Regions from separate parts of the Paraburkholderia sp. RL18-101-BIB-B genome, predicted to be linked through region 2. Evidence: riboswitches for the same ligand, from Rfam matches in the RefSeq annotation. Region 2 holds a riboswitch; each other region holds the start of a gene.
The links. A riboswitch is a leader RNA that binds a small molecule or an ion and turns the genes downstream of it on or off. The one in region 2 is predicted to bind cobalamin.
Positions count from the first base shown of each region.

Region 1: another riboswitch for cobalamin. It lies ahead of P0D73_RS10845 (CbtB domain-containing protein); the one in region 2 lies ahead of P0D73_RS40500 (TonB-dependent receptor domain-containing protein).
Region 3: another riboswitch for cobalamin. It lies ahead of cobW (cobalamin biosynthesis protein CobW); the one in region 2 lies ahead of P0D73_RS40500 (TonB-dependent receptor domain-containing protein).

Region 1 is NZ_JARESV010000005.1:40,146-49,893, forward strand. Features, by position in the region: gene P0D73_RS10840 (CbtA family protein) at 914-1,654, opposite strand; gene P0D73_RS10845 (CbtB domain-containing protein) at 1,666-1,887, opposite strand; adenosylcobalamin (AdoCbl) riboswitch at 1,890-2,043, opposite strand; gene P0D73_RS10850 (histidine phosphatase family protein) at 2,132-2,719, shown strand; gene P0D73_RS10855 (hypothetical protein) at 2,738-3,178, opposite strand; gene P0D73_RS10860 (alpha/beta hydrolase) at 3,245-4,249, opposite strand; gene P0D73_RS10865 (MFS transporter) at 4,269-5,627, opposite strand; gene P0D73_RS10870 (alpha/beta hydrolase) at 5,624-6,700, opposite strand; gene P0D73_RS10875 (porin) at 6,776-7,828, opposite strand; gene P0D73_RS10880 (LysR family transcriptional regulator) at 7,993-8,895, shown strand; gene P0D73_RS10885 (ATPase domain-containing protein) at 8,980-9,748, shown strand, end outside.
Region 2 is NZ_JARESV010000059.1:5,829-15,576, reverse strand. Features, by position in the region: gene P0D73_RS40505 (FecCD family ABC transporter permease) at 1-354, opposite strand, end outside; gene P0D73_RS40500 (TonB-dependent receptor domain-containing protein) at 394-2,286, opposite strand; cobalamin riboswitch at 2,378-2,634, opposite strand; gene P0D73_RS40495 (ATPase) at 2,842-3,198, shown strand; gene P0D73_RS40490 (cell division protein ZapA) at 3,195-3,509, shown strand; RNA gene ssrS (6S RNA) at 3,636-3,817, shown strand; gene P0D73_RS40480 (EVE domain-containing protein) at 3,925-4,383, shown strand; gene P0D73_RS40475 (SIMPL domain-containing protein) at 4,571-5,302, shown strand; gene lgt (prolipoprotein diacylglyceryl transferase) at 5,414-6,319, opposite strand; gene P0D73_RS40465 (LysR family transcriptional regulator) at 6,439-7,425, opposite strand; gene ilvD (dihydroxy-acid dehydratase) at 7,599-9,272, shown strand; gene P0D73_RS40455 (c-type cytochrome) at 9,447-9,748, shown strand, end outside.
Region 3 is NZ_JARESV010000070.1:6,085-15,832, forward strand. Features, by position in the region: gene cobN (cobaltochelatase subunit CobN) at 1-793, opposite strand, end outside; gene cobW (cobalamin biosynthesis protein CobW) at 800-1,891, opposite strand; cobalamin riboswitch at 2,091-2,371, opposite strand; cobalamin riboswitch at 2,439-2,690, shown strand; gene cobA (uroporphyrinogen-III C-methyltransferase) at 2,929-3,702, shown strand; gene P0D73_RS42535 (cobalamin biosynthesis protein) at 3,699-4,142, shown strand; gene cobO (cob(I)yrinic acid a,c-diamide adenosyltransferase) at 4,154-4,756, shown strand; gene P0D73_RS42545 (cobyrinic acid a,c-diamide synthase CobB) at 4,760-6,058, shown strand; gene bluB (5,6-dimethylbenzimidazole synthase) at 6,042-6,701, shown strand; gene P0D73_RS42555 (DUF4136 domain-containing protein) at 6,714-7,358, opposite strand; gene P0D73_RS42560 (CHASE2 domain-containing protein) at 7,355-9,748, opposite strand, start outside.

The DNA of each region.
Region 1 (9,748 bases), on a different contig from region 2:
CCCCTCCCTGGACTGACCTGATACAACCGGCTTCCGCATGACTTCATACGCCGCCCCCGTTCAAAAATTCACGTTCTCCATTATCAAAGTGACTTTTATGATGCGTATATAAGACGACTGTAAAATCTGGTCAAACCGATTAAATAGATAGGTACTTCGCATAACCAGGAAAATGCTTAATGGAAAGCAGAAATTTGGGTAACTTTTTTTGAGGTATGCGAGGACGATTCTGTGCTAGGTGAGTGGAGTGCGCCACGCCGAATTTTTCAACTACGGAAAGGGCAATCCAGGTTGTCCCAAAGGTTCATGCAGTGCCCCGGAAATCACACCCAGCGATATTCTGTCCAGTCAGCGCAGAAAAAAACTCGCACGAGGCGGGCCAAGGCAGCCATGCTTGGAACGCGCAGATACGACGGGGGTTGCTGAGGGAGCTGGATAGTCCTCAGGGACAAGTGACTTTGCAGACAGAAAGGGGGAACCGGATTCGCCCGGAAGGTTCACGCGATATGGTTGCGGGTACTAGCGCTGTCGCGCGGACATTTCTGTGGGTCGCTGCTCAAGGACTTCAATCCAAGTGCGTGCCGGGTGTAACGCGTCCCTTGCTGACGTGATGAAAGAAAGTCCAGTTGAGCCACGGCTAGGCGGCAATGTGGTCAAGTACTCTCCACGACAAACTGCCGGTTCAGCATCCTCTCGCCATCTGGTTGAAAGTATTCATTTGGGCGCAGTGTCGCGCGCGCAAAGTTATCAACAGAAATTGTTCGCAAGCCTGTGGATAACCACCCCACAACCGCCCCAACTCCTTGACGCAGAACCCTTCTTGACCACTGCGCGCAAAGCACGGAGAGCGAAGTGCGAGAGCAAGACGCGGAGCGCAACCACCAAACCTGTTGCGCTCACCAAATCCAAAGCATCAAACCGACTTCACCGCCGACCTTCCCCCCACCCGCATAAACGCACTCCGCTCAACCAGCGCCCCAAACAGCAGCCCGATCGTCGCCCACATAATCGCCTGCATGCCCAGCGCCGCGACGCGGAATTTCCACAGCAGCACCGCCGGGAAAGCCTCCGGCACTTCGTTGATCGTGGGCATCGACAACTGCACCGCGGCGATGATCACGATGAACACCGCCGCCCCCACAATCGAGCCGTTCCACGCGCCAAGCTTCATAGCCGCACGGCGCCGCACCTTGAGCGAAAACACCATCGCGGCCAGCGATATCGCAATCATCAGGAAGAACAAACCCGTCCGCGTCCCAATCGTTTCAGGGTCGCCGACCGAAGGCGGGTTCGCCGGATACTTCAGATTCGGCACGACCGCCAGCGCAATGAACGCGCCAAGCGCAAGCCACGCGGACAACGCGCGCGGGCTCAATGCGCCCACTCGTCCATAGGCGTACGCGAACACCAGCGAGAACAGCCCGCCGAATGCCGCGCCGTAAGTCACCACGCCAGTCAACAGGCCGATACCCCGCTGCGTATCGCGGCTCACAATCTCGGGTTCAGCGGCCTCGCCCTTCGCGGCGTCGGCTTTTTCTTCAAACGAAATCGCCTGATTCACCTGCGGCTCGCCCACCACCCGGGCAAAGCCGAACGTGAGCAGTCCCGCGGCGATGCCTGCAAGCATCCCGCGTACCAACAATTTACCAACCATGGTCGACTCCGTTAGTGGCAGGGAAAGCCGAGCAGATGGCGGCCGTCGTGCACGAACTCATGCACGTACATGCCCGGCACCAGCGAGGTGGCGCCCTGTTCCGCACCCACGAAGTAAAGCGCGAGCAACAACAGCAAACCGCCGAACACGACCCAGGGCAACAACTCGCGCAGCGGAATCGGCGTGGGTTGAGCAACAGGCTGGTTGGCGGGATCGAAAACAGCGTCGTTCATGATGGACATCTCCTGGGGTAACGCGCCCCGATAGTCATTGCAGAGGATTGGTGCGAAGCTCAGGTCTGGCTTTCGGCTTGTGCTGCCGATTACAGTGGCGCGACCGCGCCGGGCTCTCACCGGCTTCCGCGCTTCGCAGTCCCGCTATTCTACGCGCTAAACTTCGGCACCCGGCAACGCAAAACGTACGCTTCATCCCGCTCGCGTTCGCCTTCGGGGCGCGGCTTCACAGGACATGAACAGAATGGACACTCGGCTGTTACTGATCAGCCACGCATCGACCGCCGCCCAGCGCGCAGGCCGTTTTCCCGCCGACGACCCGCTCGACGCCCGCGGCCTCGCCGAAGCCCAAGCGGCGCGTACGCGTCTGGAGATCGCGGACGACGCGGACGCTTTCGTCAGCCCGGCCGCCTGCACGCGCGAGACGGCAGCCGCCCTGGGCCTCGCGGCATCGGTCGACGCCGGTCTGGCGGATATGAACTACGGCGCATGGCAGGGGCGGCGGTTGGCCGACCTCGCTGCCAAAGCGCCGCAAGACCTCGCCGCATGGGCGCGCGATCCCGACGCCGCGCCGCACGGCGGCGAGTCGTTCAGTCAACTCGTGAAACGGGTAGGAGAATGGCTCGACGCGCTAAACGGCGCGAAGGATCGTGCACCGAATCATGCGCTCGACGTGATCGCCGTCACCCATGCGCCGGTGCTCCGGGCAGCGATCGTGCATGCGCTAGGGGCATCGCCCGCCGTGTTTCCGCGCATTGAAATCGCGCCGCTTTCGATGATCGAGTTACGGCGCTCGTCGCGCGGCTGGACATGGTGGCCGGCGTCACACTAGCCACCTTCGTGCGGCGGCTTACTTACCCGACACCACCAGACGCAGCTTGTTCGAACCGGTCGGCGTCAGCGTGATGTCGGTCCGCTTGCCCTTCGCACCCAGATAAAAGTGCTGACGTCCCGGCGAATTCTGATCGTGCGTGGCGTCCGGCAGACACGACGCGATGTCCGCTGCGACTGCTTGCAGCGCGTCGGCATTCGAACCGGCGTCGTGATGCGGCGTCCAGCTGCATTGATACGCACCGCGGCTCGCCGAACATTGCGCGTCGTCGCCGTAAGGTTGCGCGACGCCCTTGCCATCGTCCGGCGTCAATGAAGCGAGCCCGCCAGGGGCGGCCGCGACGATCCGTTTCAGTGAGGTACACGGGCTAGGCGCATCGTCGCCATATGCGCTGCCGGTCAGCAACGCGCCTAGCGATGCAGCGGCAAGCGCGGTGGCAAGTATTCGGATTCTATTCATGTCGGCGCGGTCCTTGAAGTCACTCACAGGTATTAGCGCGGTAGCACGCTTCGTGCCCATGCGCACTCACAGCCCAGTACCAAACAAAGCCGCCAGCCCCTGCGCCGAAGCAAAAATCCCCTTGGCATCGTGCCCGACACCATCGATCACATACGTCCGGTGCTTCGCCAATCCTTCCGGATGCCGCAACGCCATATAGCGCGCATAAGCCAGCCCGCGCCCGAGCCGGTGTTCCCCTTGCGTCAGCGCGGCGCATGAACGGTCGAGCGCCGGATGCTGCGGATCGCAATCCGCGCCGCCGAGCAGCACGGTGACGTCACGCTGCGCGTAACGCGCTTCGAGCGCTGCGGCAGAAGCCGCGTCGCCCGCATAGCCCGGCAAATCCTCGAGCCCATATTTCCAGCGATTGAACGACGGACACATCGCCCGATCGAACGCCGCGAATTCGCCGGACGCAACCGGCCGCATCGCATCGAAGTACACATACGACGAAGGATTCGCGACCACGTAGCGCAGCGCGATGCCGCGCGCCGCGAGCGGCGCCTCGTCGCGCGCCACCACCGCATAGCGCTGCACGACTTGTGCGCCGCCCGAGTGCCCCGCGATCACCACCTCGGCAAGCGACGCGAACTGCTCGCGCGAAGCAAGCGTATGCAGAATGGCGTCGAGCACATCGAACGAACTGATCGGCGCGGGACCTTCCGCGTTCTCCCCGCCCATCCAGCTCGTCCAGTCCCAATGCAACGTGGACGGCGGCACCTCGTGCGCCTCGACATCCGCCGTCGCGAGAAACTGCGGCACGATCAGCAGCGTATCGGCCGCACTGCCGCCGGCGAGCGCGCACGAACGCTGCGCGAGTTCGAAATACGTGTCGCCGTTGCGCAGGCGGCCATGAATCAGAATCACGGCGCGTTGGACTTCGCGCGTCGGCGCTAGCCAGTCGCCGTTCGAAAACACGGGCACGGTGCCGCTGCCGGCTTGCGTCGTGACGCTCAGATGCCGGCTTGCGACAACAGCGACCGGATGTTCATTCGGCGCGCGTTCGTCGTCTGTGATGAAAGGCTGGGTCATGCAATAGGCTCGTGGTTGATCAATGGGTGGCGGGCCTCGCCGCCGCGCCGCCCGACATGCGTCCGGCGCGCGTGAAGTACACCATCGCGAGCGACACGAAGCCGGCAAAAATCAGGTAGAACGCGGGCGTGAGGCTGCTGCCGGTCACGCGCGTCAAGGCGGTGATGGTGAGCGGCGCCATGCCGCCGAACAGCGTCACCGCGATGTTGTACGAGAGCGCTACGCCCGCCGAACGGCTGCGCACCGGGAACAATGTCGCGAGCATGCCGGGATGCGCACCGGACATTGCGGCGAGGAACACCGTGGCGATCATCTGCGCGATGAACAGATGCCCCGGCGTCGGGTTCGTCACGACGAAGTGATACAGCGGATACACGCAGAGCATCCACGCGATCACGATCGGATAGAACAGCCTGTACGCGCCATAACGATCGGCGAGCTTGCCCGACAGCGGAAACAGAAACAGATTCAGCACGCCGGACACGAACGCGCCGAGCAACGCGGTGGAGAGCGGCAAATGCAATTGCCGTTCGACATACAACGACAGATACGAGTGCCACACATAATTGGTCGCCGCCCCGATGATGATCACGCCCATCGCGCAGATCGCCGCATCGCCGTTGTCGCGGAAGAACTGACGGATCGTGACGCGCGGCGGTTTGTCCTTGTGATCGAGCAGCCGCTCGAACTCCGGCGATTCGGCCACGCGATGCCGGATGTAAAAGCCAAACGGCCCCGCCAACGCGCCGAACAGAAACGGCAGACGCCAGCCCCACGCCACCAGTTGCTCATGCGTGAGTTGCGTGGTCAGCAGATAGCCGACCCCGGACGACAGCAGCAACGCGAACGCCTGCGCCGACATATTGAAGCTGCCGTAAAACATCTTCTTGTGCGGCGGCGCATACTCGACCAGCATCGCCGATGCCGTCGCGAACTGTCCGCCCACGGAGAGCCCTTGCAACAGGCGCGCGAGCACCACCAGCAGCGGCGCCGCGATGCCAATGCGCGCATAGCCCGGCGTGAGACCCATCAGCAGCGTGCTGGCCGCCATCGAAATGATCAGCAGCGAAAGCGCTTTGCGGCGCCCCGCGCGGTCCGCGTAGATGCCGAGCAGAATGCCGCCGATCGGCCGCACGATGAAACCGACGGCGAACGTGGCGAGCGTCAGCATGATCGACACGAATCCACTGCCGCCGGGAAAGAACACTTGCGCGATGATCTTCGCGAAGTAGCCGTAGATCAGAAAGTCGAACCACTCTAAGCCGTTACCGAGGACGGAGGCGAAGATCGCGCGCCGCACCATCGACGGACTCAAGCCGTTCGACGCGTCGCCTTCGGACGCGGTACCGGCGCGCTGATTGAAGGTCGCTTCGCTCATTGCTCGCATCCCGGAGTGTCGAACATCGCCGCCAGCGCGCACACCGACGTCAGCATGCGCGCGCCGTTGTGCCCCACGCCCGGCACGATATGAAAGCGCTGCTTCAAACCGTTCGGATGACGCGACTGGATATACCGGTAGTACGCCTCGGCGCGCGCGACGCGTTGCGGCCCTTGCGCTTCGGCGGCGCAGGTTCTGTCGAGCGCGCTTTGCTGCGGATCGTCATCCGCGCCGCCGACGAGGTAGTCGATCCGGCGCGCCGCATAGGTCGCTTCGAGTTGCGCGGGTGTTCGGTCGTCGAGATAGGGCGGCCGGTTGTCCATGCCGTATTTCCATTGATTGAAGTCGGGACATTGCGCGGCATCGAACGGCGCGGCAATGCCTTGCGCGTTGGGCCGTTGCGCATCGAAATAGGCATACGTGGACGGGCTCGCCACGACGTAACGCACGTCGATGCCCTCGCCGGTCAGCGCGGCGATGTTGCGCGCCGCGACGGCGTAGCGTTGCACGACTTGCCCGCCGCCCGAATGCCCGGCAAACACCACGTGCCGCAGATTGGGAAACAGCTTGCGATCGGCGAGACGCGCGACGATCGCGTCGAGCACCTCGTAGGAACTGATCGGCAGCGGCGCGCGCGCCGCTTCGCCGCCCATCCAGGCGTCGCCGGTCCAGCGCAGCAGATCGGCCGGTTCGTCATGCACGCGCGTGTCGAGCGTGGCGAGGAATTGCGGCGCGATCAACAGCGTGGCGTCGGGGTCCGCGTGTGCGGCATCGCGAGCATTCTGCGCGGTGCGAAAGTACACGTCCGCGTTGCGCAGCTTGCCGTGAATCGCGATCACCGCGCGCGTCACTTGCGGCTGCGCGACGTTCCAATCCTTCGACAGATACAGCGGAAATTCCGCGTGCCCTTGCGGCGTGTCGATCGTGAAGCGCGTATCCGAGATCGTCGCCACCGGCTTCAGATGCGGCTCGTAAGCATGGACCGCGAGCGCGGGTTGCGCGAGCGTCGCTAGCAGGGCAGCGGCGGTTGACGCACACAGCACCCCAATACGTCGTGAAAGATTGAAAGTCATGCAGCTTGCTCCTGATCGCCGTGTACTGTCTTGAACGCGGCGCATCGTCGAATCCGTCGTTGAAAAACCGAATACTTAGAACCGGTGGCGAATACCGAGCGTCACACCGGTCTGGTTCGGACCGAATGCGGTGTCGCTCGTCAGGCCGACGGGCGTGTACTGGTCGTTAGCGTAGTGCGTGGACGCGGCATACGCGACCGTTGCGTACACATCGGTTCGCTTCGAAAGAATATAGTCCGCCCCCAGCACGCCCATCAACGAGTTCGACACGTTGTCCGCCTTGTTGCTCTGGTAGTACGCGGCGGCCGTCAGGCGGAAAGCCGGCGCGATCAGATAACGCACGCCGCCGAACCACAATGCCGACGACACCGACTTGCCCTTGGTCGGGTTAAACAAATAGTGCTCATAGCCGCCCATGAGCGTGACGTCGCCGAGCTGCTCGCGCGCCGAGGCGCTCCAGTTGCGCGACTTGGTCCACATGCCGGTCGAGTTGATCGCGCCGTTGCGGTAGTCGTAGGCCACCGCGGCGGCAAAGCTGCCCATGTCGTAATCGAGCGCGCCGCCGTAGGCCGCGCTGCTCTGAAACGAATCCGCCGAGCCGCCGAAGCTGTAATCCGCCGTCGCCGTCAAACCGCCGAAGCGGCCCACATATTTGACCGAGTTGTTCACGCGCGCCTTGAACGAAAAGCCGTCGACGGATCCGGTGGTCGGCATCCACGTGTATTGCTGGCCGAACACCATCGGGTCGTATTTGATGAGCGTGTCGTACATCGCCGTGTACTGCAAGCCCGCCGACAGTGCGCCGTAGGCATTCGAAAGTCCCACTGCGGCCGTGCGGTTGAACAGCACGCCGGCGCTCGCGTTGGTGCCGTCGTTGCCGTTGAAGCCCGCTTCGAGAATGAAGAACGCTTTGTTGCCGCCGCCGAGATCTTCGGCACCGCGAAAGCCGAAGCGCGAATTACTCAAGCCGCCGGAATTCTCGCGGACCAGCGAGCCGCCGCCGGCGCCGGCATGGTTGAGAAATTCGAGGTTGGTGTCGATCACACCGTATAACGTGACCGATGCTTGCGCATGCGCGCCGGCGCAACTCATGACGGCCAGGGTGGCCACCGCACATTGTTTTTTCATTGACGTCTCCACGTTTTGTTTTATTTCGCGTTCATTTCCTATGCGATGGACGAGATCGTAGGATCGGCCGTGGCAAATGTAAAATACCTGTTTTAAGCACAACCCATATTTATTCGATATGGCAGCGAGCCGACCTTCGAGCGCTGTCCGGGAGACGAAACACCATGGAGCTGCGGCATCTGCGTTACTTTCTGGCGGTCGCCGAAGAAGGCCAATTCACGCGCGCGGCAGAGCGGCTGGCCATGCAACAGCCGCCGCTCTCGCAGCAGATTCGAACGCTGGAAGAAGAGATCGGCTTCGAACTGTTCGTGCGCATGCCGCGTGGCGTCACCTTGACGCCGGCCGGCCAGGCCTTTGCGGAAGACACGCAACGCTTGCTGCAGAATCTGCAGCAGTCGGTCGAAAAGGCGAGCCGGATTGCGCGCGGCGAGCTCGGCACGATTTCGATCGGGCTGACGAGTTCCGCGGCCTTTCATCCGTTCACGACCGAGGCGATCCGCGCGTTTCGCGCGGTGTGCCCCGAGGTCGCCGTCGAGCTTGCCGAACTCAACGCGGCGGAGATCATCGAGCGTCTGGCCGCGGGCCAGATACAGGCGGCGTTTCTACGCAAGCCGGTCGACGCGCGCGAAGGCGTGGCGTTCGAGTTGCTGCTCGACGAGCCGATGGTCGTGGTGTTGCCGGTCGGTCATCCGTTGCTCAAGGGCAAGAAGCGGCCGCAAGTGTCGCTGAAAGCGCTGGCGCACGAAGACTTCATTCTGGTCCGCCGCCCAGGCGCACCCGGCATGTACGCCGATATCCTCGCCGCGTGCCGGCAGGCCGGCTTCGTCCCGCGCATTGCCCGTGAAGTGCCGCGCATGGTGTCGGGCATCAACCTCGTTGCGGCAGGTCTGGGCGTGACGCTGGTGCCCGCTTCCATGCAGCGTTACGACCAGGTGGGCACCGTGTATTGCACGCTCGCGAACCCCTCGAAACTCAGCGCGCCGCTGCACCTCGCCTATCCGACGGCGTTGCATAACAGCGCGGCCACGCGCTTCATTCAACTGGTGAAGGAGCGCGCTGCTGGATGACCGCGTCGATGGGCACAGATATTGCGTTCTCGCCGTACCGGCTGAACAACCACCAGCCATTCATCGACGCCAAAACGCTACGCCATGTCAAACAGACAAGCCGCCGCCAAGCCGGCCCGCCTTTCCTCGGGAATCGAAGGAATCGACGACATCCTGGGAGGCGGTCTCACGCCGCACCGCATGTACCTCGTGGAAGGTGCGCCCGGTACAGGTAAAACTACCCTGGCCTTGCAATTCTTACTCAAGGGTGTCGAAGAAGGACAGGGAGGCTTGTACATCACCTTGTCCGAAACCCGCTCCGAACTGATCTCGGTAGCTGAAAGCCACGGCTGGGACATCGGCGGCTTCAGCATTCTCGAGCTGGTGTCTGACGAGGGTCTCGACCCGCAGTACGAGCAGACCGTGCTGCACCCGGCCGAGGTCGAACTCGGCGAGACGGTGCGCAACGTCATCCAGCAGGTCGACGAACTCAAACCCGCACGCATCGTGCTCGACAGCCTTTCCGAGTTGCGTCTGCTGTCGCAGAACCCGTTGCGTTACCGGCGGCAGATTCTCGCGCTCAAGCGCTATTTCGCCACCCGTGAATGCACGGTGCTGCTGCTCGACGACAATTCGGCCGATCCCGGCGACGTGCAGCTGCACAGCATCGCGCACGGCGTGATCAGCCTCGACAATCTCGTGCACGACTACGGCGGCAACCGGCGGCGCGCGCGCATCGCCAAAATGCGCGGCATCAAATTCCGCGAGGGGTACCACGACTTCACGCTCGACACCGGCGGCATCCACGTGTATCCGCGCCTCGTCGCGGCGGAACACCACGCGACGTTCGACACCGAAGCGGTCAGCACCGGCA
Region 2 (9,748 bases):
CGCGCCGCCCGATACGCCCAACACGTAGGGCTCGGCGAGTGGATTGCGCAACAGCACTTGCAGCAACGCGCCGGCCAGCGCGAGCAACGCGCCGCAGGCGAAACCGGCCACTGCGCGCGGCAAGCGCAGCGTGCGGACGATCTCGGCGGCTAAGTCAGAAGAACCGACAGACGACGCATGCGACGGCATCAGCGCCGCCAGCACGCGCATCGGCGCAAGCGACACGCTGCCCAACGCAAGCGACGCCATCAACACCGCCAGCGCGATCACTGCGAGCGCAAGCCAGATCGCGGCCGCGCGCTTCGCGCTCATCACGCGCAGTGTCGCGGGCATCGAACTCGCGTGTCGGCTCATGTGTCGGCTCATCCGCACGACCTTAGCGAAGCGACTCGCTCACTGCTGCTGCCAACCAACCGTGAGATACGCACCGCGCCGCGGCGAGTTATACGAGTAGGCCGTTTCATAGTCCTTGTCCAACAGATTCTGGATTTGCGCGGCCACGTACCATGCTTTCGTGATGTTGTAGCGCGCCGACAGATTCACCACGCCATAGCCGCCCAGCTTGCCGCTGCTGTCATTGCTCGGGCCGCTCACGATCCACTCGCCGCCGACGCGCCACGCGGCGATGCTGCGGTTCACCGTCAGCGCACCGAAGCGCCGCGCACGCCGCACGAGGTCGGCATCGTTGTCGAGGTCGACGGGATTTTGCAGCGTCACCGACGCGCGCACGTCCGTCTTGCCGACATGGCCGCTCCACGATCCTTCGAGCCCCTGCACCTTTGCATGGCCGACGTTCTGTGCCAGATAGATACCGGGCGTCACCTGCTCATAGTTAATCAGATTCGCGTAGCGCGTCTGGAATGCGGTCAGGCGCATCACGCCGAGCGCATTGGACGCGTACTGCAGCGCGGCTTCGATCGAATGGCTGCGCTCCGGTTGGATCGACGGATTGCCGCTGAACGGATAGTACAGATCGTCGAAGCTGGGCGCGCGAAACGAATCCGAATAGCTTGCGGTCACCTTCCAATGGCCGGTGATGTCGAAGCCATAGCCGAGATAGTAACTGTTCGCTCCGCCGAAATCGGAATACTGGTCGCGCCGCACGTTGGCCTGAATCTGATTGCGCCCGAAGCGCCCCGTATAGCCGACGAAACCTGAATCCACATGCCGGTCGGGCGCCGCGAACGTATCCGAATCGAGGCTCTGATCGAGATGCTCATAGCCGACCTGCAACTTCTGCTGCGCGGCCAGCGCGAAATCGCTCTGCCATGTGTACTGGCGATTGTCGGTATCGAAGCGGCCGTTGTACACGCCGTTGGTATTCGACACGCTGCGGTCGTCACCTTCGGCGACGATGAAGTGCGTCGTCCACCAGTCGGTCAGCCTGCCGTTCGCGAACACCGAGACCTGGCGCACTTTGCTGTACAGGTTGTTCAGATCGGTCGGCACGCCGTACGCATTGTCGTAGCTGTTGTTGCCGTTCGACTGGAAGTAGCTGGCGCCGGCATCCCATTTGTCGTTGAACTTGTGGCGCAGCGAAGCCGAGATGCTCTCGTTCAGATAGCCGTTCGCATTCGGATTGGCGTTGGGCGCCTCACGTGGATTGAGCGACGAGAAGCCGTCGTCCTTCGACCGCGCGAGCGAAATGCTGAAGGTCGTCTTGCCGTCTTTATCCAATGCGCCGTTCACGCCTGCCTGCTGCGTCTGCGTGTGATAGCTGCCGTAGCCCAGCGAAAAATTGAAACGCGGCGGGTGGTCACCGCCCTCTTTCGTGAATACCTGCACCACGCCGCCAATCGCGCCCGAGCCGTACAACGCCGACACGTTGCCGTTCACCACCTCGACGTGATCGATCTGGTCGAGCGGAATCTGCGCGAGTTGCGGCGCACCCAGGCTCACCGAATCGACCCGCACGCCGTCGATCAGCAGCAGCGATTGCGTCGACGACGCGCCGCGCAAATAGAGGCTGGTCGTCGAACCAGGGCCACCTGTACGCGAGATTTGCGCGCCGGGCGCGAGTTGCAGGAGGCCGGGCAAATCGGTCGCGGTGGTGTCGGCGATATCCTGCTGATCGAACAGCGACGTCTGCGGGATCGCATCGGCGAGTGCTTGCGGCCCGCGCTCCGCGGTCACCACCACGGGCGACAGCACCGCCGAAGACGGCACGGCGGCCGATGAATCCGCCGCCGAGGACGAAGAAGAAGATGAAGGAGCAGCTTGCGCAGGCACGACGATCGGCAGGCCCGCGAAGGCGAGCAACGCCGCGCGGGCGAAGGGGGACAGCATGGGATGAAAGTCCTGTGGATAGCGTGCGCGGCCCGCTTCCCCGCAGGCCGATGCGTAACGAGGCGCCCGCGTATTTAACATTTTCGCGCGTGACGTGCCTCTCCCTCTGGCCGGTATCCGGGCTGGCGACACATCGATTCCGCCTTCCCACGCGTGACGCGCAGTGGCACACTCGCGAGTTGAACTTCCAACACGCGATCAGAATCGACTTGCATGACGAATGCGGTCGCTTACCGTTGCGGGGGCAGCGCAGGTTGACGCGTTCACGTGAACGGCGCGCCCTGCTTCCCGTTTAACTGCGCGCGCCGTTGAAAAGCGCACGCGGGCACCAGAGTGCGGCAAGTTTAGGAGCGGCCTCGGGGTCCGTCAACAATGCCGGGACCGTGGGCCATCTGTTCTGTTAAGTGCAGGCTATTGTCCGACGCGTGAGTACTTTTTCATCATATGGTCGATAAAAGCCTGCACAAAGCGATGTTGTTACGTCTCGAAACGAGACAATTGTCGGAACCTGCGACATTCCGCGCTAAAATGCGATGTCTTTAGAGGACGCAGCACATGCTCACCGAACTCGAAACACTTTCACAGAATATCGGCAAGCTGATTGCGATCAGCCAACGCCACAATGAAGCGCGACTCGCGCTCGAAGAGCAGCTCGCCCACTCGCGCGCCGAAGTCGAAGCCACGCGCACGGAACTTGCGATGCTGCGCGAGGAACGTAACGCGCTGCAGGCGGAACGCGACGCGCTATCGGCGAAGATCGACGACGCACAGGTACGCCTGAATGCGATTCTCGAGAAGCTGCCGCGTGCCCGCGCGAACAGCGAGCCGGACAACCAGCTCGATCTGCTCGAGCCGGCTCAGCACGAAGTCGAAGCTGAGAGCGACGTGACCCGCCACGGAGAAAATGCATGACCACCAAGCAGATCGAAGTATCGATTCTCGGCGTGCCCTATCGCCTCGCCTGCTCGCCGGAAACGGAAGCGGCGCTGCTCGAAGCGGTCGCACGCGTCGACGCCGAAATGTCGAAGATCCGCAATAACAGCAACGTGCGCGGCACGGATCGCATTGCTGTCATGGCTGCGCTGTCGCTGGCATCGGAACTGCTTAGACTGCAATCGAGCGTGAGGCACGGAGAAGCATTTCCCGCTGAAGAAATCCGGCGTACAATGCATCAAATGAACGAACAGCTGGGTACTGTGATTGAGCAGTACAGCATGCAGTAAGGGTCGTGTGTTATCGTGCTGCCGGTCCTGAGATCGGCAGCGGATTCAAACGGAGTGCGTGAGCACAAGGCGTGCAAGATTCAGCAAACGTTTGAGTTCAATCGGTAGTTCAGCTTCATCGGTTTAGCTTCCCTGCCTGGTTCGCCAAGGTCATATATTCCTTGAACCAATGCCATGTGCACGGTTGCGGAAATTTGTAGCACGGGTGTGCGCGTCACTCTGTCTGATGTACCCGAAGTGTTGCTAACTGCGACCAATTCTGAACCCCCGGTTCAGGATGCCGGCCTAGCGGCTAAGGCGGGGACCTTATTTAGAACGGCATCGGACTTCGGTTCGGTGCCGTTTTTCTTTGGGCGCTGTTTTTTGTACGCCGGTTTCTTCCGCATCTTCAACCCCTTAACGTTCAATTCGATTCATGCGCTACTGGCTAATGAAGTCCGAACCGGACGAAGCAAGCATCGATCATCTCGCCAACGCACCGCATCGCACGTTGCCGTGGACCGGCGTGCGCAACTATCAGGCGCGCAACTTCATGCGCGACATGATGCAGGTCGGCGACGGTGTGCTGTTCTATCACTCGAGCTGTCCCGAGCCCGGCATCGCGGGAATCGCCGAGGTATCGTCCACCGCGTATCCGGACCCCACGCAGTTCGATAAGAAGAGTCCCTACTACGACGCGAAGTCGTCGCAGGAAACGCCGCGCTGGGTGCTCGTCGATGTGGTGTTCAAGAAGAAGATCCCGCTGATTCCGCTCGCCGCGCTGCGCGAGCATGACGAACTCAAGGACATGCGCGTGCTCGCCAAAGGCAACCGCCTGTCGATCACGCCAGTGACCGAAGCCGAATGGCGCTTCATCACCAAGCGGCTCGCTTGAGCTTGCATGCTTGATGGATGCGCAACGCGTATTCATGCACACGCAAACGTTAAAGCAACGTCAAACCGGGGAACCAAGCTCAGGTTACAAGCGCCTAACGGACTCAAAAACGGGACTCGCAAACGCCGTGCCATTGCGCGGCGCTTGCCCCGATCGTGCACAACCTGTTCAAGCAAGGAGTCCAACAATGACGAAAAACACCGCACGTGCACTCGCTTTCGCTCTCGTCTGCGCTGCGCCTGCCGCGCTCGCACTGACGCCGGCAGGCGCACGCGCGCAAGGCGTCATGCAGTATCAGCCGGCCGGCGTGCTGTCGCTGAACGCGCAGGCCAGCGCGGAAGTGCCGCAAGACGTCGTCGATATCACGCTGTTCTACGAGCAGGAAGCGAGCGATCCGTCGGCGCTCACGGCAACGCTGAACCAGCGCGCCGATTCGGCGCTGCAAAAGGCCAAGGGTGTGAACGGCGTAACGGCACGCACGGGTTCGTTCTCGATCTATCCGTCCACCGACCGTGACGGGCGCATTTCCGCATGGCGCGGCCGCACGGAGATCGTGCTCGAATCGCACGACTTCGCCGCGGTTTCGAAACTCGCGGGTCAAATGGCATCGATCATGCAGGTCGGCAACGTGCAGTTCTCGCTCTCGCCTGAAGCGCAGCGCGCGGCCGAGCAGAAGCTCACCGGCGAAGCGATCAAGTCGTTCCGCGAGCAGGCCGCTTCATCCGCGCAGGCGTTCGGCTACAGCGGTTATTCGATTCGCGAGGTCAACGTCGGCCACAACGGCGTGATGCCCCGTCCGATGATGATGATGAGCGCACGCGCCATGGGCGCCGACGCGAAGGCTTCGGCGCCGGTGCCGATCGAAGGCGGCACGTCGACGGTCACTGTGAATGTGTCGGGCTCGGTGCAGATGAAGTAACGCGTTTTTTTACTGCTCGCAGCGGTGCTTTGACGCAGCAAGAGAAAGAGCCATGGCATGCCGTGGCTTTTTCTCATTGGCTACGATAAAAAAACGTAGCGGTCAGTCAGATCAACTCGCACTGACCGCCTGCGCCGGTTCACGGCGTGCGCGGCGATAAGACCACACCAGCATGGCGATACCGGCGAGGATCATCGGCAGCGACAGCCATTGGCCCATGGAAAGGCCCATGGCCAGCAGACCGAGGAAATCGTCCGGCTCACGCGCGAATTCGACCGTGAAGCGCGCGAGGCCGTAGCCGATCAGAAACACGGCGGAAATCGCGCCCATCGGCTTCGGTTTGCGCGAGAAGAAGAACAGCACGAAGAACAGCGCGACGCCTTCCAGCGCGATTTCATACAGTTCCGACGGATGGCGCGGCAGCATGTGATATTGCGCGAACACTTCGTTCAGATGCCATTGCGCGGCCAATTGCGGATGCGCGGTGAGCCACGCGGCGTCGTCGGGCGCGGCGCCCGGAAACAGCATGGCCCACGGCGCCGACGGATCGGTCACGCGGCCCCACAACTCGCCATTGATGAAGTTGCCGAGGCGCCCTGCCGCGAGGCCGGTGGGCACCATCGGCGCGACGAAGTCGGTGACTTGCAGCCACGAGCGTTTGCGCTGGTACGCGAACAGCACCATGGCAAACGTCACGCCGAGAAAGCCGCCGTGAAACGACATGCCACCTTCCCACACCTTGAAGATGTCGAGCGGATGCGCGAAATAAAAGCTTGCCTTGTAGAACAGCACGTAGCCGAGCCGGCCGCCGAGAATCGTGCCCAGCACGCCGTAAAACAGCATGTCGTCGATATCTTTGGCGGTCCAGCCTTGCGCGGCGACGTACGGCAAACGCAGCCGCAGCCGGCCGACGACGATCGCCGCGATAAACGCGACGAGGTACATCAGTCCATACCAGCGCACTGCGAGCGGCCCCAGATGAATGGCAACGGGGTCGAAATTGGGGTGAATGAGCATCGTGTTGTTATGGGCAGTTCAGGTTCAGAAGCAGGTTTTATCTGGGTGGGCGGCGCTGCCCGCACCTTGCGGTGCATGCATTGGACGGTCCGGCCGGCAATGCGTTCGCGAGGACGCGTCTAAATGCGCGGCGCGGTGGATGGCTGCGCCTCGACGGTCGACGCATGCGCCCGCACGATGTCGATGAAGCCCGCCAGCACCGGGCTCACCTCCGCGGTCCGCCAGACGAGGCCCGTCTCGATCGCGGGCACCGACTCGGAAAGCGGCCGGTAGACGACGCCGGTGCGGCGCAGATTACGCAACGATTGCGGCACCAGTGCGACACCCATGCCGGCCGACACGAGGCTTACGATCGTTTGCATCTGGATCGCTTCCTGGCCGACCCGGGGCGCGAGGCCCGCCACGCCGTAGCAATCCATAATGATGTCATAAAAGCCTGGCGCCAGACGTCTTGGGAAGACCACGAGCGGTGCGTCGGCGACGTCGCGCAGGCTGATCGGTGTGTCCAGCCATTCGGCGCGCGGGTCGGCATCGTCGCCGCTGACGCTGGCCACGCGCGCCGCCATCTCCGTCGACATGGCGATCACCAGCGGCTCGCGCGCGATCGGCAGCCACGAGAGCTGGGTGGCGTGGCGGGGCGGCAGCGGCGCGATCACGAGACCCGCGTCGATGCGCCCGGCCACCAGTTCGTCCACCTGCACGTCGCTGGTGGCTTCGGTCAATTCCAGCCGCACGCGCGGATGGCGCGCGCCGAAATCGCGCAGCAACAGCGGCAGCAGGCCGTAGTCCGCGGTGGAAACGAAAGCCAGCGACAACACGCCCGCCTCGCCGCGCGCGAGGCTCTGCGCGAGCGGCCGCAGGCCCTCGGCGCTCGCCAACAGACGCTGCACCTCGGGCAACAGATCGGCGCCGACCGACGTGAGTTCGACCGAACGCTTGGTGCGCGCGAACAATTCGACGCCGAGCGTCTCTTCGAGCGCCCGGATGGCTTGCGACAACGGCGGCTGCGTCATGGACAGGCGCACGGCCGCGCGTCCGAAATGCTTTTCTTCGGCGACGGTAGCGAAATACCGCAACTGGCGCAGATCGGGAATGGCAGGCAGCATGATTGATACATTTTACGACCTAATGAAGCCCGAATAATACATTGGACACGCGCATCGCAAAACTGCATCCTTGCGCGACGCGTCGGACTACACTGGACGGATGCCGCCGGCAGCCCACGCCGGCGAGGCAAGAACCCGCAGCGCGGATCAAAACAAAACAGACTGGAGTTCCCATGGCATACAACCGTCGTTCGAAGAACATCACGCAAGGCGTGGCGCGTTCGCCGAATCGCTCGATGTACTACGCGCTCGGCTACGAGAAGGCCGACTTCGACAAACCGATGATCGGCATCGCCAACGGCCACTCGACCATCACGCCGTGTAACGCCGGCCTGCAGCGTCTCGCCGACGCCGCCGTCGCCGCGATCAAGGGCTCCGACGCGAATCCGCAGATCTTCGGCACGCCGACGATCTCGGACGGCATGTCGATGGGCACCGAAGGCATGAAGTACTCGCTGGTGTCGCGCGAAGTCATCTCCGACTGCATCGAGACCTGCGTGCAAGGGCAGTGGATGGACGGCGTGGTCGTGATCGGCGGCTGCGACAAGAACATGCCGGGCGGCATGATCGGCATGCTGCGCACCAACGTGCCGAGCATCTACGTGTACGGCGGCACGATCCGTCCGGGTAACTGGAAAGGCACCGACCTGACCATCGTGTCGTCGTTCGAGGCCGTCGGCGAATTCACGGCGGGGCGGATGTCGCAGGAAGATTTCGAAGGGATCGAACAGAACGCTTGCCCGTCCACGGGATCGTGCGGCGGCATGTACACCGCCAACACCATGAGCTCGTCGTTCGAGGCACTCGGCATGTCGCTGATGTATTCGTCGACGATGGCCAATCCGGACCAGGAAAAGGTCGACTCGGCGGCTGAGTCGGCGCGTGTGCTGGTTGAAGCGGTCAGGAAGGATCTGAAGCCGCGCGACATCGTCACCAAGAAGTCGATCGAAAACGCCGTGGCCGTGATCATGGCCACCGGCGGCTCGACCAACGCCGTGCTGCACTTCCTCGCGATCGCGCACGCGGCCGAAGTGGAATGGAGCATCGAGGACTTCGAGCGCATGCGCAAGAAGGTGCCGGTGATCTGTAACCTGAAGCCCTCGGGCCAGTTCGTGGCGACCGATCTGCACAAGGCCGGCGGCATCCCCCAGGTCATGAAGATCCTGCTCGACGCGGGCCTGCTGCACGGCGATTGCATCACGATCACTGGCAAGACCATCGCGGAAGAGCTAAAGGACGTGCCGGGCAAGCCGCGCGCCGATCAGCAGGTGATTTTCCCGATCGACAAGGCGCTCTACAAGGAAGGCCACCTCGCGATCCTGAAGGGCAATCTGGCCGTCGATGGCGCGGTCGCCAAGATCACCGGCCTGAAGAACCCGGTCATCACCGGCCCGGCCCGCGTGTTCGACGACGAGCAAAGCGCGCTGGAAGCGATTCTGGCCGACAAGATCGTGGCCGGCGACGTCGTCGTGCTGCGCTACCTCGGCCCGAAAGGCGGCCCCGGCATGCCGGAGATGCTCGCGCCGACCTCGGCGATCATCGGCAAGGGCCTCGGCGAAAGCGTCGGCCTGATCACCGACGGGCGCTTCTCGGGCGGCACGTGGGGCATGGTGGTCGGCCACGTCGCGCCGGAAGCCTTCGTGGGGGGCACGATCGCGTTCGTGCAGGAAGGCGACTCGATCACCATCGACGCGCACAAGCTGCTGTTGCAACTGAACATCGACGACGCCGAGCTGGAGCGCCGCCGCGCCGCATGGCAACAGCCGAAGCCGCGTTACACGCGCGGCGTGATGGCAAAGTACTTCGCACTGGCGCAGCCGGCCAACAAGGGCGCGATAACGGGCTAAGCGACGGCTACGGCTGGCCGCCGGTGAACGTCCGTGATCCGGCGGCGCGACGACAGCCGTGCAAGCACGCGTAAAGCTACGTAAAAGCGAAAGGGGTACACGGAAAACCGTGCGCCCCTTTCCTTTTATAATGCTGGCACCACGAGTCGGGCACTTGCACCGACGGAGACCAGAATGAGATCAAAGTCGCACACAGCGCTTGCAGCCGCCGTCGCGCTGGGCGCCGCGTTGAGTGCCGGCAGTCCGGCGGCGAATGCCGAGGCTGCTGGCCTCGCGCTCGCCCAGCAGCAGAACTGCATGAGTTGCCACTCGGTCACGCGTTCCTTCATGGGACCGGCGCTGCATGATGTCGCGGCGAAATATGCCGGCCGTGAAGACGCCGCCACTTATCTGCAGCACAAGATTCTGGACGGCAGCACGGGCGTGTGGGGTCCGGTGCCGATGCCTGCGAACACGCAGCTCACGCCTGATCAGGC
Region 3 (9,748 bases), on a different contig from region 2:
GCACCAACGCGACCTCGTGCTGCGCGCACAGCGACTGCACGACGTCTCGGCTCATCGCATCTTTCAGCGAAGTAATCGCGATCGGCAGCGGATTCAGACCTTGCGATTCGAGCGCGTCGATCAGCGCATCGAACACGGCCGTATTGGCCGCCTGCAGATGCGCCTTGTAGAACAGGATCGCCGCGACCGGCGCGTCCCGCCGCCAGCGCGCCTGCCAATCGGCAACCGTCGGCGTGTCACGCTCGGGATGGTAGAGCGTCGCGGCGGGCAACGCGCGCGGCGGCGCCGGTTCGCGTCCCCACCCGCAGACACGGTGCGCGATACAGCGCAGGAACGCCTCGGCATTTTGTGGGCCGCCTTCACGCAGATAGCGCCACAGCTGATGGCACAGATCGGCGCTCGCGGTGCTGCGCGCGAGCAGGTTCGGATCTTCCTGCAGATCGCCGGAAAACATCGCGAGCGTCTGCTGCTTGCGCTCGGCGAGCGCCACCACCTGCTCGATGCCGTAAGGCCAATACGCCTCGCCGCCGAGGTGATCGACCACCACCACGCGTGCATGCTGCAAGACGTCTTCGACATAGAAATCGACCGACGCCGATTGCCGCAAATACGTGACGTTCGCGAGCCGCACGCTCGGGAAGCCCTCACCCAGGCGCGGAAAAACGCTCGCCAGCAGCGACAGCGTGGTATCGGCGGAGCTGAGCACCACGATATCCGCGGGCTGCTGATCGATACGGATCACGCCTTGCGTATCGTCGACAAAACCGCCAGGCGTGGTACGCAGCAGATGCATGAGCGCTTACGCCTGTTGCGTTTCGACGCTCGACGGCACGCCGAGCGCCGCGTCGAACGCGCGCTGCAACGCGGCCTGATCGAGATCCTCGCCGATCAGCACGAAGCGGCTCCGGCCGCTTTCGCCGGCCTGCCAGCGTCGATCGAAATAGCTGTCGAAGCGCCGGCCCACGCCCTGGATCACCAGACGCATCACCGCGCCCGGCAGCGCCGCGAAACCTTTGACGCGGTAAATCGTGTTCGTTTCGACCAGACGCTGCAACGCAGCGATCACCGCTTCGCGCGACGACACATTCGCCTGCACGACCACCGAGTCGAATTCGTCATGATGGTGGTCGGCGTCGTCGGCGGAACCGTGGTGATCGTGGCGCAAGTGGATCGTGTCTTCCGAGGCCGCTTCGAGGCCCAGCAACGTGTGCAGATCGAGTTGCCCCATGTGCGCGCGCACGATCTTCACTTGCGGCGGAATCTCCTCGCGGAGCAACACTTCAACCGCGCTTTGCTGCGCGTCGTCGAGCAAATCCGTCTTGTTCAGAATCACCAGATCGGCCGCGGACAACTGATCTTCAAACAGTTCGTGCAACGGCGACTCGTGATCGAGATTCGGATCGGCCTTGCGTTGCGCATCCACGGCGACGGGGTTGTCGGCAAACTGACCGCTCGCGGCGGCCGGGCCGTCCACCACGGTGACCACGGCATCGACGGTGAAACTGTTCTTGATCTGCGGCCAGTTGAAGGCCTGCACCAGCGGCTTCGGCAACGCGAGACCCGACGTCTCGATCAGCACGTGATCGATCTGATCGCGGCGTTCCACGAGCTTTTCCATCACCGGAAAAAACTCTTCCTGCACGGTGCAGCACAAGCAGCCGTTCGCGAGTTCATACAGTTGGCCTTCGGTTTCGACACCGTTTTCATCGCAACCTATGCCGCAACCCTTGAGGATTTCCCCGTCGATGCCGAGTTCGCCGAACTCGTTGACGATCACCGCGATGCGCTTGCCGCCCGCATGCTGAAGAATATGCCGCAGCAGCGTGGTCTTGCCGCTGCCGAGAAAGCCCGTGACGATGGTGACGGGGATCTTGCGCATTTGAGTTTGCATCGTGAGGTCCATCCGTAGGAGTTGCACGCGCACGCCGCTGTGTCTGTATGGCCATCTGCCTACGCCGGGCAAAACGAGGCACAGGCCCGGCCAGCCACGACGATAACAAAACACGGGGACGAACGACGGCGTTGCCGCGACAACAGAAAAACAGAAAGCGGGAATGAGGTCATGAACGCAGCGCCGCATCCCCGCGGCGTTCGTCCTTCGTATTCTGGCCGGTATCCGGGCTGGCGAAAGCGCCGCTTCCCCTTCCCGGGCGAGTGATTTCTCGCCCAGTGGTGATATGCCGACGCGGCCTTGCGCGTGGACATCGAAGCCGGCTCCGCGGCGCTAATGAACTGAACTTAGCACCACATTTCGCTTACCGTTGCGGGGGCAGCACAGGTTGACCCGATCCATGGCAGGTGGGCACCCTGTTTCCCGTTTAACTGCATGCGCACGAGCGCGCATACGAGCACCAAAGTGCGTGCGAGTGTAGGCCCGCGGCCCGGTGCCGTCAAGGAACCGCAAGCCGCAAGCGCTTATCGGGCGGGGCGCCATGTGCTATCGTATGCGCGCGTTTGGTGCCCGCACATGCATTCGCGTGTGCAGTTAAACGGGAAACAGGCGGCGCTCCATGCGCTCAACCTGTGCTGTCCCCGCAACGGTAAGCGACCTGCGGCGCAATCTTGAGTTGTCTTGCGCCGCGCATGCGTTTTTTCGATGCCACTGTCCAGCACATTCCAGCGAATGCGGACGGGAAGGCAAAGCGCATGAGGCCGCCAGCCCGGATACCGGCCAGACGCGGAGGCGGCGAACCTCAGGGCAACATCGCGCCGCCGGCCGCCGGAATCCGCGAGGGACGGATGTGAAGGCGCTGAAGCACGACATAGTGTGTCCACGTATGCGGATTCCGGCTGGAATCGCTACGCGCCACACATTGCGCCGTGCCTGAATCCGTCGTACCGCATGACCCCAAAGTCCGCCGCCTGGCGACCGTCCGCGCTTTACCCCTTTCCGCTTGTCACGACATGGCGCTCGCCATGCACGCCGCGATGACCCGCGCCTGGCTGATCGGCGCCGGCCCCGGCGACGTCGAGCTCATGACCATCAAGGCGACCCGTGCATTGGCGCAGGCCGACGTGGTGCTGGTCGACGATCTGGTGAATCCCGAGGTGCTGCAGTTCGCGCGTGCCGACGCGCTCGTCGTCTACGTCGGCAAACGCGGCGGCCATCCATCCACGCCGCAGGACGGCATCGTCGCGCAGTTGCTCGAACATGTGCGGGCCGGGCGCAGCGTCGCGCGTTTGAAAGGCGGCGATCCGTTCGTATTCGGCCGTGGCGGCGAAGAACAGCAGGCACTGCACGCGGCGGGCATCGAGGTGGAAGTCATCAACGGCATTACTGCGGGAATCGCGGCGCCCGCGGCGATCGGCATTCCCGTCACGCATCGCGATCACGCGCAGGGCGTGGTGTTCGTCACCGGACACGGCGCGGGCAGCGGCGAGCCGGACTGGGCCGCGCTCGCGGCCACCCGCATGACGCTCGTGATCTACATGGGCATGCGGCGGCTCAACGATATCGTCGGCGCGTTGCTCACGGCCGGCATGAGCGCCGACACGCCGTGCGCGGCGATCGAATCGGCCACGCGTCCCGGGCAACGCCATGCGCTCGCCCGGCTCGGCGAATTCGCCGATATCGTCGCGCGCGCCGGGCTCGGCTCGCCGGCGATCGTGGTGATCGGCGGTGTGGCGTCGCTAGCCTTGGAGCGCGCGGCGGCGCAGGCCGACGCTGCAACGCCGCCCGCAGACGGAACGGATACGCAATGAAAACGCTGAGCGTCGGCATCGGTTGCCGTTTGCACAGCCCGGCTGCGCAGATCGAAGCCGCGGTGCGCGCCGCGCTCGGCGCGCATTCGTTCGACGAAATCCGCAGCGTGGCCTCGGTCGATACCAAAGCCGACGAAACGGGCCTGCTCGAATTTTGCGCACGTCATGCGCTGCCGCTGACATTCTTCAGCCTTGATCAGATCGCGTCGATGCCCGTGGCGCAGCCTTCGGCGGCAGTGCGCGAGCATCTCGGCGTGGACGGTGTTTGCGAGCCGTGTGCGCTGCTTGCCGCGACTGCCGGGCTCGGCGAACCCGGCGCGCTCAATGCGGATCGAGCCCGCCTCGTCGTGCGCAAAACCGTCCATGCCGGCGTCACCGTGGCGATTGCTTCGAGCGCCGCGCACGCCGATAGTGAACACCCAAACAACGACACTCAGTAACAGGACCTGCCATGAAGACCGATCCCGAATCGCATCAACGCATGACCGAGCGTCGCCGCGAAGGCCACGAGAAAAAACAGGCCAACGCCACCGTCGAAAAAGGCCTGCTGATCGTCAACACCGGCACCGGCAAAGGCAAAACCACCGCCGCGTTCGGCATGGCCGTGCGCGTGCTCGGCCACGGCATGCGCCTGGGTGTCGTGCAGTTCATCAAGGGCGCGCTGCACACGTCGGAGCGCGACTTTCTCGGCGCGATCGCCAACTGCGATTTCGTCACGATGGGCGACGGCTACACCTGGAACACGCAGAACCGCGACGCCGACATCGCGACCGCGCGCAAAGGCTGGGACGAAGCGCGCCGCATGATCGAGAGCGGCGATTACCAGATGGTGATCCTCGACGAGCTGAACACGGTACTCAAGTACGAATACCTGCCGCTGGACGAAGTCCTCGCGGTGCTGACCGCGCGCGCGCCCATGCTGCATGTGGTGGTGACCGGCCGCCACGCGCCGGACGCGTTGATCGAAGCCGCCGATCTCGTCACCGAAATGCGCATCGTCAAGCATCCGTATCGCGAGCAAGGCGTGAAAGCGCAGCGCGGCGTGGAGTTCTGAGCGATGGCCGCGTGCCCCGCCCTGTTCATCAGCGCGCCCGCGTCGGGCCAAGGCAAGACCACGATCACGGCGGGTCTCGCGCGCTACCATCGGCGGCTGGGGCGACGCGTGCGCGTCTTCAAGACCGGACCGGACTTTCTCGATCCGATGATTCTGGCGCGCGCGAGCGGCGCGCCCGTGCTCTCACTCGATCTATGGATGGTGGGCGAAGCCGCCTGCCGCACGCTGCTCGCGCAAGCGGCCGCCGAAGCCGATCTGATCCTGATCGAAGGCGTGATGGGTCTGTTCGACGGCACGCCGAGCAGCGCCGATCTCGCCACCACGTTCGGCGTGCCGGTGCTCGCGGTGATTTCGGCGAAGGCGATGGCGCAGACCTTCGGCGCGGTCGCCTTCGGTCTCGCGCAATTCCGGCCGCAGGTGCCGTTTTATGGCGTGCTCGCCAATCGCGTCGGCTCCGCGCGGCATGCGCAGATGCTCGAAGAAGCGTTGCCGCCGGAGTTGCGCTGGTGCGGGCACATTGCCGCCAGCGATGAAATCGCGCTGCCCGATCGTCACCTCGGCTTGCATCAGGCGGACGAAATCGACGATCTCGACGCGCGCCTGGATCGTGCCGCTGACACTCTAGGCCGCACCGCGCTCGCCGAACTGCCACCGCCTGTCGAATTCGGCGCGCCCTTATCGGACGTCCTGCCGCGCCTGCTGGAAGGCAAGACGATTGCGATTGCGCGCGACGCCGCATTCTCGTTCATCTATCCGGCCAACATCGCGCTGCTGGAAGCACTCGGCGCGCAAGTCGCCTTCTTCTCGCCGCTCGCCGACGAAGCACTGCCGGAACACGCCGACGCTTTGTACCTTCCCGGCGGCTACCCTGAACTGCACGCCGCCACGCTGGCCGGCAACACCCGCAGCGGCGCAAGCATTCACGCGCACGCGAGCTCCGGCAAGCCGCTCGTCGCCGAATGCGGCGGCATGCTCTATCTGCTCGACCAACTCACCGACACGCACGGCGTGACCACATCGATGCTCGGCCTGCTGCCCGGCCACGCGACGATGCAAACGCGCTTCACCGCGCTCGGCATGCAGCAGATCGACAGCCTGCACGGGCCGATGACGGGCCATACGTTTCATTACTCGAAGCTGAACACGTCGCTTACGCCGCTGCGTTCAGCGACCCGGCCGCAGGGCGACGCGCCGGGCGAGGCCGTCTATCGCGCCGGCTCGGTCGTGGCGACTTACATGCACGCTTATTGGCCCTCCAACCCGGCCTTCACGGCCGCCCTGTTCCATGGCGAAGCCTTTTAACGATTCCGAGCGCGACGCCGTCTACCGCGCGATTTACGAACGCCGCGACATGCGCCATTTCGTGCGCGATCCGGTCGACCCCGCCGTGCTGCAGCGCCTGCTCGACGCGGCGCATCACGCGCCGAGCGTCGGCTTCATGCAGCCGTGGCGAATCGCGCGGATCACCGATCCTGCGCTTCGGACCGCTTTGCATGACACGGTGGAGAACGAACGCCTCGCCACCGCCGATGCGCTCGGCAAACGCCGCGAAGAGTTCATGAAGCTGAAAGTGGAAGGCATGCTGGACTGCGGCGAGTTGCTGGTGATGGCGCTGATGGACGGCCGCGAGCGCCACATCTTCGGCCGCCGGACCTTGCCGGAGATGGACCTCGCGTCGGTGGCGTGCGCGATCCAGAACATGTGGCTGGCCGCGCGCGCCGAGGGTCTCGGCATGGGCTGGGTGTCGCTGTTCGACGTCGACGTGGTTCGCCAACTGCTGCACATGCCCGAGGGCGCGCGGCCCGTGGCGATTCTGTGTCTGGGCCACGTCGACCAGTTTTATAGCGAGCCGATGCTGGAAACCGAACGCTGGGCGAGCCGCATGCCGCTTACCGACTGCGTGTTCGAAAACCGTTGGCCGGAAGACAGCAATGCGTCGGAATGATCTCGACGCGCGTTACGGCTGAAGCGGCTTTACCGACATGACTTTCGGCAGGCCGCCAGTTTCGTCGGCGCGCAGTTTCACGCGCCAATCTGGCGGCGCATCGAAGGGAAACCTGGCCAGCGCGCTTTTGACGAGCGTCGGGATGGCATGCAACGGATCCGCATCGCGGTCGCTGCTCACCGCGCTGACTTTGTAGACCTCCTGTCCGCTCGCACGCTCGAAAAACCGCAGCGTCAGCGCATGCTGGTACGCGGGGCCGCCGAACAGCGAGAATGGTGTTTCAGGCGGTCGAACACAGTCGCCCGACGTGCAGCCTGTTTCACCGACGCCGATCGTCGCCGGGCGCGTGTCGTAGGCCACTGAAAGCAGATAACGTCCGGACTGCCCCGTCGTTTCGACGAAGCCCTGTTTCGTCAACTCGTCCACCAACAGGCTTTCGAATTGTGGATGGTCCGCGCTGGCCTCCTGCGACGGCATGCGCGCCATCGTGTAAGTCCGCTCGCCTTGCAGCGCGGCGGCCGCGTTCGCGGCGTCGGCGGTATGCACGTCGGCGCTCAGACCTGCGCATCCGGTGAGACTCGCCGCGGCCAGCGCGGCACAGATCAGGATTGCTTTCACCATCTTCTCGCTTCGATAGGGTGCGTATTCATATGTCATGTTCGTGGCGCGAGCGAGGCGCCCGATTGCGCATCTTCAAGCACCGGTAAGCAGAGCGTAAATGCCGTGCCCTGGCCGGGCTCGCTCGCCACTTCGACATCGCCGCCGTGGCGCGTGACGACCGTCTTGACGAAGGCCATGCCGAGCCCCGCGCCGCCCACTTCCGGCCGCTCGGTTTCGTGAAACCGCCGGAAGCGCTCGAACAGCCCTGCCTGCTCCTCTTTGGGTATGCCGTAGCCCTGATCGCGAATCGTGCACGACACGCGCCTGGCCGCGCCCGGCACGCACTTCGGCGTCAGGCTCGCAAGGCTACACACGATCCGCGTATCCGGCGGACTGTACTTGACCGCGTTGTTCAGAATGTTGACGAGCGCGCGGGTCATCAACGAACGGTCGGCGCAGATCCAGTGGCCGTCGTCGGCGGCGTCGGCGGCGCCAGTCTCCGTGTGCAGCGTGATGCGCTTGGCGTGCGCCTGCGGCCAGACTTCGTCGCTGGCGTCGATCAGCAACTCGGTCAGGCTCACCGGTTCGAGCACATAGGTTTGCGATTCGGCGCGCGCCAGTTGCACGAAATCGTCGGCCAGCGTAAGCGCGCGCTGCGCGTAGCGCTCGATGCGCTCGAGCAAGGCGCGCGCGAGCCCCGGCTCGCTGCGGGCGCGCTCGATCTCCACCAGCGCGAGAATCGACGCCTGCGGCGAGCGCATGTCGTGCGACAGAAGCCGCAGCGCGTCTTCCCGCTGACGCTCGGCCGCATGCAAGGCCGACACGTCGACAAGGCCCGCGATCCAGCCGGTGGTCTCGCCCTGCTCGTTGGTGCAGTTCGCGTAGCGCAGCAAGTGGTCGCGCTCGTGGGCGTCGCGCACCTCGACGCCGTGCGCCATCAGCGCGGCGAATTCGTGGCGCGCCGGATCGAGCGGCGCCGGCCAGTGCGTGCGGGCGAGCAGATTGTTTTCGGCATCCGACGCCGCGTCGCCGTCGATCGTCTTCACGAGCGTCAGGCTCCCCAGCACGGCTTGCATCGAACGGCCTTCGGGCAGCGGCGCGCCGAGCCGCGCGAAATGCGCCTTGGCGGCATGATTTGCGATCAGCACGACGCCACGCACGTCGCTCACGAGGATCGGCTCGGGCATGCTGTCGAGGCTGTCCCACACGAAACGCTTCATGTCCTGCACGCGCTGCGCGGCCTGCGCCATCAGCGCCATGTGCTGCTCCAGCACGTCGCCGCCGAACTCGCGGCGGCGCTGCGGCGTTTCCGGCAGCAGATGGGGTTCGTCGGCGAGGCGCTGCAGTTCTCCGCGCAGATACGCCATCGTCATTTCGAGGCGCCGCCAGTTCCAGATCGGATAGACGGTCACGACACCCAGAATCGCCGGCACCGGCGACATCCACAGCCGCGCGCCGTACAGCAAGGCCGCGCTGCCGGCCGCCGCGAGCAGACACAGTGCGCCGGTCAGCAGCAACGAACGGCGCGGCGACAGCACGAGAAATCCGGCCAGCAGCGCGGCAAGCGGCGCGAGCGACGCCGCGAACAGCATCCACGGATAGACCGGCTCGATTTCGCGGCCGGTGAGCAGCGTATCGAGCACGTTCGCGTGGATATACACGCCGGGCAGCGGGCCGAGTTTGCCGGACACCGGTGTCGCGAAGCGGTCGTACAAGCCCGACGCGGTCACGCCGATCAACACGATGCGGCCGCGCAACTGGTCCGGTGTCACGTCGCCGGCGAGCACGCGCACGAAACTCAGCTTGGTATAGTTCTGCGCGTTCGGACCGAAGGGGATCAGGAAGCGGCCTTCGCCGCCGTCGTCGGCTGCGGCTGCGGCTGCGGCTGCGACTGCGACTGCGGATGCGGATGCGGATGCGGATGCGGATGCGGACGCGGCCAAAGCATGGCTGCGCTGCCAGCCGTTCAGATGGAGCGAGCCAAGCTCTGCCGCCTGGGCGACCGGCACCATCAATTGCGGCCAGCGTGAATCGGCGCCGCCCTCGTACCGCGCGACGCTGCGCACGATGCCGTCGCTGTCGACTTCGAGATTGATATGGCCGAGCCCCGCCGCCGCATGCGCGAGCGGCGCCACCGGCTCGACCACGACGCGGCGGCCGCCGTCATCGGCTGCGGTGAGCAATACCGGCAGATAGGTCGGACTCATCGCGATGGCGCGGGCCAGTTCGGCGTCTTGCGGATTGGCCTCGGTGAACAGCACGTCGTAGATCACCGCGGCGGGCTTCGCGCTGGCGATCCGTTCAAGCAGCTTCGCGTGGACACTGCGCGGCCACGGCCAGCGCCCGAGTTGCGCGATGCTCGCGTTGTCGATTTCGACCACCACGATATCGCGCAGCAAAGGTTGCGCATGCAGGCTCAGAAAGCGGTCGTAGACCAGTTGATCGAC